2 regions of the Streptomyces sp. NPDC006743 genome follow, and region 1 is predicted to be linked to the other one. Evidence: riboswitches for the same ligand, from Rfam matches in the RefSeq annotation. Region 1 holds a riboswitch; the other holds the start of a gene.
What was found. A riboswitch is a leader RNA that binds a small molecule or an ion and turns the genes downstream of it on or off. The one in region 1 is predicted to bind S-adenosylmethionine.
Positions count from the first base shown of each region.

Region 2: another riboswitch for S-adenosylmethionine. It lies ahead of thrC (threonine synthase); the one in region 1 lies ahead of ABZ719_RS02335 (aminotransferase class V-fold PLP-dependent enzyme).

Region 1 is NZ_JBEYJA010000002.1:188,814-193,017, forward strand. It holds gene trpD (anthranilate phosphoribosyltransferase) at 131-1,195, shown strand; SAM riboswitch class IV at 1,279-1,395, shown strand; gene ABZ719_RS02335 (aminotransferase class V-fold PLP-dependent enzyme) at 1,575-2,936, shown strand; gene ABZ719_RS02340 (Lrp/AsnC ligand binding domain-containing protein) at 3,024-3,305, opposite strand; gene ABZ719_RS02345 (rhomboid family intramembrane serine protease) at 3,302-4,054, opposite strand.
Region 2 is NZ_JBEYJA010000004.1:188,718-192,921, reverse strand. It holds gene ABZ719_RS05460 (trehalose-6-phosphate synthase) at 1-316, opposite strand, end outside; gene ABZ719_RS05455 (glucosyl-3-phosphoglycerate synthase) at 488-1,432, opposite strand; SAM riboswitch class I at 1,656-1,829, shown strand; gene thrC (threonine synthase) at 1,847-3,139, shown strand; gene ABZ719_RS05445 (MoaD/ThiS family protein) at 3,136-3,411, shown strand; gene ABZ719_RS05440 (cold-shock protein) at 3,843-4,046, shown strand.

The DNA.
Region 1 (4,204 bases):
CCAAGCTCAGAAGAGCAGGGGGTGCCCCAATCCCGGACGGGGCCCTTCGCCGTGCCCGGGGCTGGATAGGGTGGACATCGGTACGAGAGATAGCGTCCGGGAGCCCCGGGCACCGATTCAGGAGCGGCTTATGAGCGCTGTGACCCCCGCTGGAGGCGACACCGCGGCGGGCCGTTCCTGGCCCCGGATGCTGAACGGTCTGCTGGAGGGCCGGGACCTGGTCGCCGACGACACCGCCTGGGCCATGGACCGGATGATGGGCGGCGAGGCGACCGACGCCCAGATCGCGGCCTTCGCGGTGGCCCTGCGCGCCAAGGGCGCCACCGTCGAGGAGATCACCGGCCTCGTCCGCACGATGTACGAGCACGCCAACGTGATCCAGGTGCCCGGCGCCACCGTCGACATCGTCGGCACCGGCGGCGACGGCGCCAAGACGGTGAACATCTCCACCATGTCCTCGATCGTCGTCGCGGGCACCGGCGCGAAGGTCGTCAAGCACGGCAACCGGGCAGCGTCCTCCGCCTCCGGCGCCTCCGACGTCCTGGAGAAGCTCGGCGTCAACCTCGACCTGACGCCGCGGCGGGTGGTCGAGGTCGCCGAGGAGGCCGGGATCACGTTCTGCTTCGCGGTGAAGTTCCACCCGGCGCTGCGCCATGTGGGCGCCGCCCGCGGGCAGTTGGGCATCCGCACGGTGTTCAACCTGCTCGGTCCGCTGACCAACCCGGCCAAGGTGAAGGCCCAGGCGGTCGGCGTCGCGGTGGCGCACGAGGCGCCGATCGTGGCGGGCGTCTTCGCCGAACGCGGCAACTCCTCCCTGGTCTTCCGCGGCGACGACGGGCTCGACGAGCTGACCACCACCGCGACCTCGCGGGTGTGGATCGTCCGGGACGGCAAGGTCACCGAGGAGGCCTTCGACCCGCGCGACGTCGGCCTGGACCTGGTGCCGGTGGAGGCGCTGCGCGGCGCGGACGCCTCCTACAACGCCGAGGTCGCCCGCCGGCTGCTGGAGGGCGAGAGCGGCCCCGTGCGGGACGCCGTCCTGCTGAACTCGGCGGCGGCCCTGGTCGCCCTGGAACCGGGCTCGGGGACGCTGGCGGAGCAGATCCGGGCCGGGATGGAGAAGGCCGCCGAGTCGATCGACTCCGGGGCGGCCCGGCGCACGCTGGAGCGCTGGGTGGCCGCCAGCAACGCCTGAGCCGTGCGGCGCGGCGCGGGGCGCGGTCCACGATCCGGACCGCGCCTTGCGCCGGGAAGATCGTGTGGCAAGATGTTGGACCAGGTCATGAGTGACAGCCATGTGGCCCCGGCCGGCTGTCCGGCAACCCTCCGTCCGTGGCGGGGTGCCCCGGGTGAAGACCAGGTCGTAGGCAGCGAGGTCTACGGCAAGCGCGGACCCCTCGCATCACCAGGGGTCCTGGTCGTACGAGGGAGCCTTCCGTGAGCAACCGAATGCGTTAGGGCGACCGGCCCCGAGGCCGCAGAGCCCCGCCTCCGCACACCTCTTCTCACTCCACCACGCTGGAGCCCTGTCCGCTCGCGTGGTGGATTCGCCCTGCTTTCACGGGAGTTCACCCATGTCTGTCTCCACCGTCGCCGCCGACCAGTCCGTTTGTGCCCCGCTGCCCGTTCTGGGACGGGATGTGACCGTGCCGCTGGTGACCGGCGGCGAGGTCACCTACGCGGCCCTCGACTACGCGGCCAGCGCCCCCGCGCTCCAGCGGGTCTGGGACGACGTGGCCGCGTACGCCCCCTACTACGGCAGTGTCCACCGCGGGGCCGGCTACCTCTCGCAGCTCTCCACCGACCTGTTCGAGAACGCCCGCCGCACCGTCGCCGGGTTCCTCGACTGCCGCGCGGACGACCAGGTGGTGTTCACCCGCTCCACCACCGACTCCCTCAACCTGCTGGCCCGCGCCGTCCCGGCCGACTGCCGGGTGTTCGTCTTCGAGACCGAGCACCACGCGTCCCTGCTGCCCTGGCGCGACGCGCAGGTGACCTACCTCAACGCCCCGCGCACCCCGGAGCAGGCCGTGGCGACCCTGGAACGGGCGCTGGCCGACCGCGAGCCCCACGGCCCCGCCCTGGTCTGCGTCACCGGCGCCTCCAACGTCACCGGCGAGCTGTGGCCGGTGCGGGAGCTGGCCGCCGCCGCCCACGCGCACGGTGCCCGGATCGTCCTGGACGCCGCCCAGCTCGCCCCGCACCACCCGGTGTCGGTCAAGGACCTCGACGTCGACTGGGTCGCCTTCTCCGGGCACAAGCTGTACGCCCCCTTCGGCTCCGGTGTGCTGGCCGGGCGCGCGGACTGGCTGCGGGAGGCCGAGCCGTACCTCGCGGGCGGCGGCGCCAGCCGCCGGGTGACGCGGCGCGCGGACGGGGGAGTGGAGGTGCAGTGGCACGACAGCGCCGCCCGCCACGAGGCCGGCTCGCCGAACGTCATCGGCGCCTACTCGATCGCGGCGGCCTGCAAGGCGCTGACCGAGGCCGGGTTCGACACGCTGGTGGCCCGCGAGCAGTACCTCATCGGCAAGGTGCGCGACGGGCTGGCCGGGGTGCCCGAGGTGAAGGTGCTCTCCCTGTTCGGGGACGACGCCCCGCGGGTCGGCGTGCTCTCCTTCGTGGTGGCGGGCTGGAACAGCTCGCACTTCGCCGCCGCGCTCTCCGCCGAGTACGGCATCGGGGTCCGCGACGGCCTGTTCTGCGCCCACCCGCTGGTGCGCACCCTGCTCGGCAGCGACCCGCAGACCCAGGGCGAGTGCGGCGCCCCCGAGGCCGCGCCCGGCGAGAAGTCCCTCAACGCCATCCGCGTCAGCTTCGGCGCCGGCACCCCCGACGAGCACGTGGAGCGCTTCGTGGCGGCGGTGCGGGAGCTGGTGGCCGAGGGCGCGAAGTGGACGTACCGCACCGAGGACGGCCGCTGCGTGCCCGCCGTGTGAGGACCCGCGTCCCGTGGCCGGTGACGAGCCGGCGCTGTGCCGCGGGAGGCCGCGGCGGACGGTGCTCCGGGGGCGGCGGTCGGACGGTCAGGAGTCCAGCCCGATCGCGAACGCCGCCTCCAGGTCGTGCTGCGAGTACGTGCGGAAGGCGACGTGCGTGTCCGTGGCCTCCACGCCGGGGATCTTGCTGATCCGGCCGGGGATGATCTCCGCCAGGTCCTCGTGCCGGCCCACCCGCACCATGGCGATCAGGTCGTAGGTGCCGGTGACGGAGAAGACCTCGCTCACGCTCTCCAGCGAGGCGATCCGCTCGGCGATCTCGGGGATCCGGTCCACGCTGGTCTTGATGAGGACGATCGCGGTGATCACGGCTGGTTCTCTCCCTCGGGGGCCGGAGCAGGGGTGGCCTTCACTCTAGTCGGCCGCCCGAACCTGGCCCACGCGTAGCCGAAGCCGAGCGCGAAGCCGATGACGTGGGCCAGGTAGGCCACGCCGGGCCCGTCGGGGGCCCGGCCGGCGGCCAGCCACTGCAGGGCGGCCCAGAAGGGCAGGACGACCCAGGCGGGCAGGCGCAGCGGCAGGAAGAAGAGGAACGGCAGCACGCTGGTGACCCGGGCCCGGGGGAACAGGTAGAGGAAGGCGCCGAGGACCGCCGAGATCGCCCCCGAGGCCCCGACCAGGGTCTGGCCGGAGTCCGCGTGGGCGCCGGCGTACCCCAGCAGGGCCAGGTAGCCGCAGCCGAGGTAGAACAGCGTGAACTCGACGCGGCCCAGGCGTTCCTCCGTCAGCGCGCCGAAGACGTGCAGGAAGAGCATGTTGCCGAGCAGGTGCACCCAGCTGCCGTGCACGAACAGGGCCGTGGCGGGGGTGAGCGCGGCCCGGGCGGAGCCCGTGAACAGGTCGGCGGGGATCACGCCCCAGCGCCGGAAGTAGGCCTGCTGGGCCTGGAGCAGGGTGTCCCCGGTGCCGTGGGCGGGGAGGAGTCCGGCGGCCGGGCTGATCGCGAAGGCGGCGCAGCACAGGACGATCAGGGCGGTCGTCACCGGCGCCGATGTGGACCGGACCGCCCTGAGTGCCCTGACCGTCCGGGCGGCCACCGCGTTCCTGGAGCTGATCATGTGTACAGAGCATGACGTAACAGGACGCATCCGCACACACCGCCTCGCCGCCGTGGACAGCCGGGCGCCGAGTGGCCTCCAGGCCGTAGGGTTACGAGCCGGCGCACCGGGGAAGCCGGCGCGTCGCGGAATCCGGAAGGAAAGTGAGCA
Region 2 (4,204 bases), on a different contig from region 1:
GCACCGAGTTGGCGATGCCGTTGTAGGCGTCGGAGAAGACGTCCGGGGCGATGTCGAGCATCCGGACCCGCTGGCCGCCGGTGTCCTCGGCCGGCAGCCGCCGGCCGTCCTCGAAGCGCCGTACGGCCTCCCGGTCGGCGTCGCCGAGCGCGGCGCACACCCAGACCGCGCCCGCGTCCGGGCCGATCGCGGACAGGCCGGAGACCAGCCCTCCGCCGCCGCGTTTCGCGTGCAGGGAGCCGTCCTCGCGCAGCTCGTACGAAACCGGCCCGCGATTGGACGCGACCAGCACTTCGGCACCGTGCGTTGCAGCCATGGTCCTCAACCTAGCCCGGCTTTCGAACGCTCAAACGTACGCGGCGGCGCCCCGCCGGCGCGGCGGGTCCGGTCCCGGCCACCCGCCCGGCGGCGGCCCGCACCCGGGCGCGGTCACCCGGCCGGGGCCCGCGCCGGGTCCCGGCGACGTGCTCCCGCCGTCCGCTTCGGGTCAGGCCACCCGGCGGGCCGCGTACTCCGCGATCTCCGTCATCGGGGGGCGTTCCTCGGTGTCCACCGAGTACGTACGCGGCTCGAAGCCGTCCGCGCCGCGCTCGAACTGCGTGAGCGAGGGGCGGAGCAGGTGGCCGCGGGCCAGGCGGAGCTGGGCCGTGCGGTAGATCGCGGCGGACATCCGCCCGAGCGCCTGCCCGTCCTGGTGGCGGTGGATGCGCTCGCCCACGTCCACCTGGGCGAGCGCGTCCAGGCCGACCAGGTGCAGCGCGTCGACGAGCATGCCCAGCTCGACGCCGTACCCGACCGGGAACGGCAGTTGCTCCAGCAGCGAGCGGCGGGCCGCGTACTCACCGCCGAGCGGCTGCACGAATCCGGCCAGCTGCGGCCAGTGCATGTTGAGCAGCGGCCGGGCCATCAGCTCGGTGACCCGGCCGCCCTGCCCGGCGGCGGTGCCCAGCGGACGGTCGTACATCGCCTTGACCAGCTGCACCTCCGGATCGGTGAGCAGCGGCCCGACGATGCCGGTGACGAAGTCGGCGGAGAACTCCCGCAGGTCGGCGTCGACGAAGCAGACGACGTCCCCGCGGGTCACCAGCAGCGAGCGCCACAGCACCTCGCCCTTGCCGGGCACCGCGGGGATGCGGGGGAGGATCGCGTCGCGGTGCACCACCCGGGCGCCCGCCGCGGCGGCCACCGCCGAGGTCCGGTCGGTGGAGCCGGAGTCGACCACGACGAGTTCGTCGACCAGCGGGACCCGCGCCATCAGGTCGCGGCGGATCACGGAGACGATGTCGCCGACCGTCTCCTCCTCGTTCAGCGCGGGCAGCACGACGCTGACCGAGGAGCCGCTCGCGCGTTTGGCGGCCAGTACGCCGTCGAGCGGCCGATCGGCGACGGACCAGGACCGTGTCCTCAGCCAGCGCTCGACTTCTTCCAGCACGGTCGGTGACTCCTCACTCCTGCTCGGATCGCTGCGGCCCGCTGCCCGGCCCGGATCACATCATCGTGTGATCTGTCTCGCGGTTCGGACGTCCGTCTCGCCCCGTCCTGGCCGTCGGTTACAGTCTTGAACAACGCGGACGACGCTCGCATGCCGGGGTCGCCGCGACCTGCCACCGCGTGATCGCGCGGCAGGACACAACAGCAGGACCACAACCGAATACCGCTCATCCAGAGGGGCAGAGGGACACGGCCCGATGAAGCCCCGGCAACCCTCCAGCCGGTCTCGTACCGACGGATCGCTGTACGTCAGCCGTCCGCTCGCCACCGCGGGGCTCCCGGCTAGGGAAGGTGCCAAATCCGTCTCACGGCGAGATGCGTCGTGAGGAAGATGAGGAGAAAGGGCCTCGCCTCCATGGCTGTGCAGACAGTTGCCACCAGCACCGACACCCCCTCCGTCGATCTCGGCCCCGCCGCCGCGCTCAGCTGCCGCGAGTGCGGCCACCGCGTGCCGCTGGGCCCGGTCTTCGCCTGCGAGGAGTGTTTCGGCCCGCTGGAGATCGCCTACGACTTCTCGGGCCACGACACCGAGGAACTGCGCAAGAGGATCGAGGCCGGTCCGGCGAACATCTGGCGCTACGCCCCGCTGCTGCCCGTCCCCGCCGACGTGGCCGGCAAGCCGAACCTCAACCCCGGCTGGACCAAGCTCGTCCAGGCGGACCACCTCGCCGCCGAGATCGGCGTCGACACCGGCAGGCTCTTCGTCAAGGACGACTCCGGCAACCCGACGCACTCCTTCAAGGACCGGGTCGTCGCCCAGGCCCTGGAGGCCGCGCGCGCCTTCGGCTTCACCACCCTGTCCTGCTCCTCCACCGGCAACCTGGCCGGTGCCGTCGGCGCCGCCGCCGCCCGCGCCGGCCTGCGCTCGTGCGTGTTCATCCCGCACGACCTGGAGCAGGGCAAGGTCGTCATGGCCGCGATCTACGGCGGCGAGCTCGTCGGCATCGAGGGCAACTACGACGACGTGAACCGGTTCTGCTCCGAGCTGATCGGCGACCCGGCCGGCGAGGGCTGGGGCTTCGTCAACGTCAACCTGCGGCCGTACTACGCCGAGGGCTCCAAGACGCTGGCGTACGAGATCTGCGAGCAGCTCGGCTGGCGGCTGCCGGACCAGATCGTCGTCCCGATCGCCTCCGGCTCGCAGCTCACCAAGGTCGACAAGGGCCTGCGCGAGCTGATCGCGCTCGGGCTGGTCGAGGACAAGCCGTACAAGATCTTCGGCGCGCAGGCCGAGGGCTGCTCGCCGGTGTCCACCGCCTTCAAGGCCGGGCACGACGTCGTCCGGCCGCAGAAGCCGGACACCATCGCCAAGTCCCTCGCCATCGGCAACCCCGCCGACGGGCCGTACGTGCTGGACATCGCGCGCCGCACCGGCGGAGCGGTGGAGGATGTGACGGACGCGCAGATCGTCGACGCGATCAAGCTGCTCGCCCGCACCGAGGGCATCTTCGCGGAGACCGCGGGCGGTGTGACGGTCGGTGTCACGAAGAAGCTGGTCGAGGCCGGCGTCCTCGACCCGACGAAGACCACCGTCGTCCTGAACACGGGTGACGGCCTGAAGACCCTGGACGCGGTGGCCGGCACCGGTCTGACCGCCACCATCCGCCCGACCCTGGACTCCTTCCGAGAGGCTGGCCTCGCATCATGAGCGTGACCGTTCGCATCCCCACCATCCTGCGCACCTACACCGGCGGACAGGCCGAGGTGAGCGCCGAGGGCGCCACGCTCGCCGATGTGATCTCCGACCTGGAGAAGAACCACACGGGCATCGCCGCGCGCGTCCTGGACGACCAGGGCAAGCTGCGCCGCTTCGTCAACGTCTACGTCAACGACGACGACGTGCGTTTCGAGCAGGGCCTCCAGACCGAGACCCCGGACGGCGCCGGCGTCTCGATCATCCCGGCGGTCGCCGGCGGCTGACCATTACCGTAGGTAATGTCGATCACCGAGCGTGCCGTGAATTGCCCCCTCCGCGAGAGAAGCGGAGGGGGCAATTCCATGTGATTGAGCGCGGTAGAGTTGGGGAACACGCCCCGGATCTTCCGGATGAGCGCCTGTGGATTCCTGCCGCCCGCCGATGAGAAGCAGCCAAAATGCGCGGGTATTCTGCGGCATTTGCCTTGTTTTGCGGGGCCCGACTTGCCCGGGGATCGACTGAATTCTCGTCACATTCCGGACCGCTCCCGCCCGGAATTCTCGTCCGATTGACCTGTTGCAGACGGCAGTTGGACAGATACATTCAGCCGCGGTCGACGCGTTCCGGCGCACGCCCCCGATCCACGGGGGGTGAGGTCTGACCCGGATCCGCGAAGTGCGGATCTGTGCAAGGGCCAGTAATAGGGGAGTTAGGCATGGCTCAGGGCACCGTCAAGTGGTTCAACGCGGAGAAGGGGTACGGCTTCATCGCGGTCGACGGTGGTGCGGACGTCTTCGTCCACTACAGCGCGATCCAGATGGACGGCTACCGCACGCTGGAAGAGGGCCAGCGGGTCGAGTTCGAGATCTCGCAGGGTCAGAAGGGCCCGCAGGCCGACATGGTTCGCGTCACCGCCTGAACGTACGTCACACGAAGGGCCCACACCTCCACGGGGGTGTGGGCCCTTCGTCCGTTCCCGCCCGCGCCCCCGGCCGCCCGCCCGCGCCCCCGGCCGCCCGCCCGCGCCCCCGGCCGCCCGCCCGCGCGCCGGCCCGCACGCCCGGCCGCCCGCGTGCC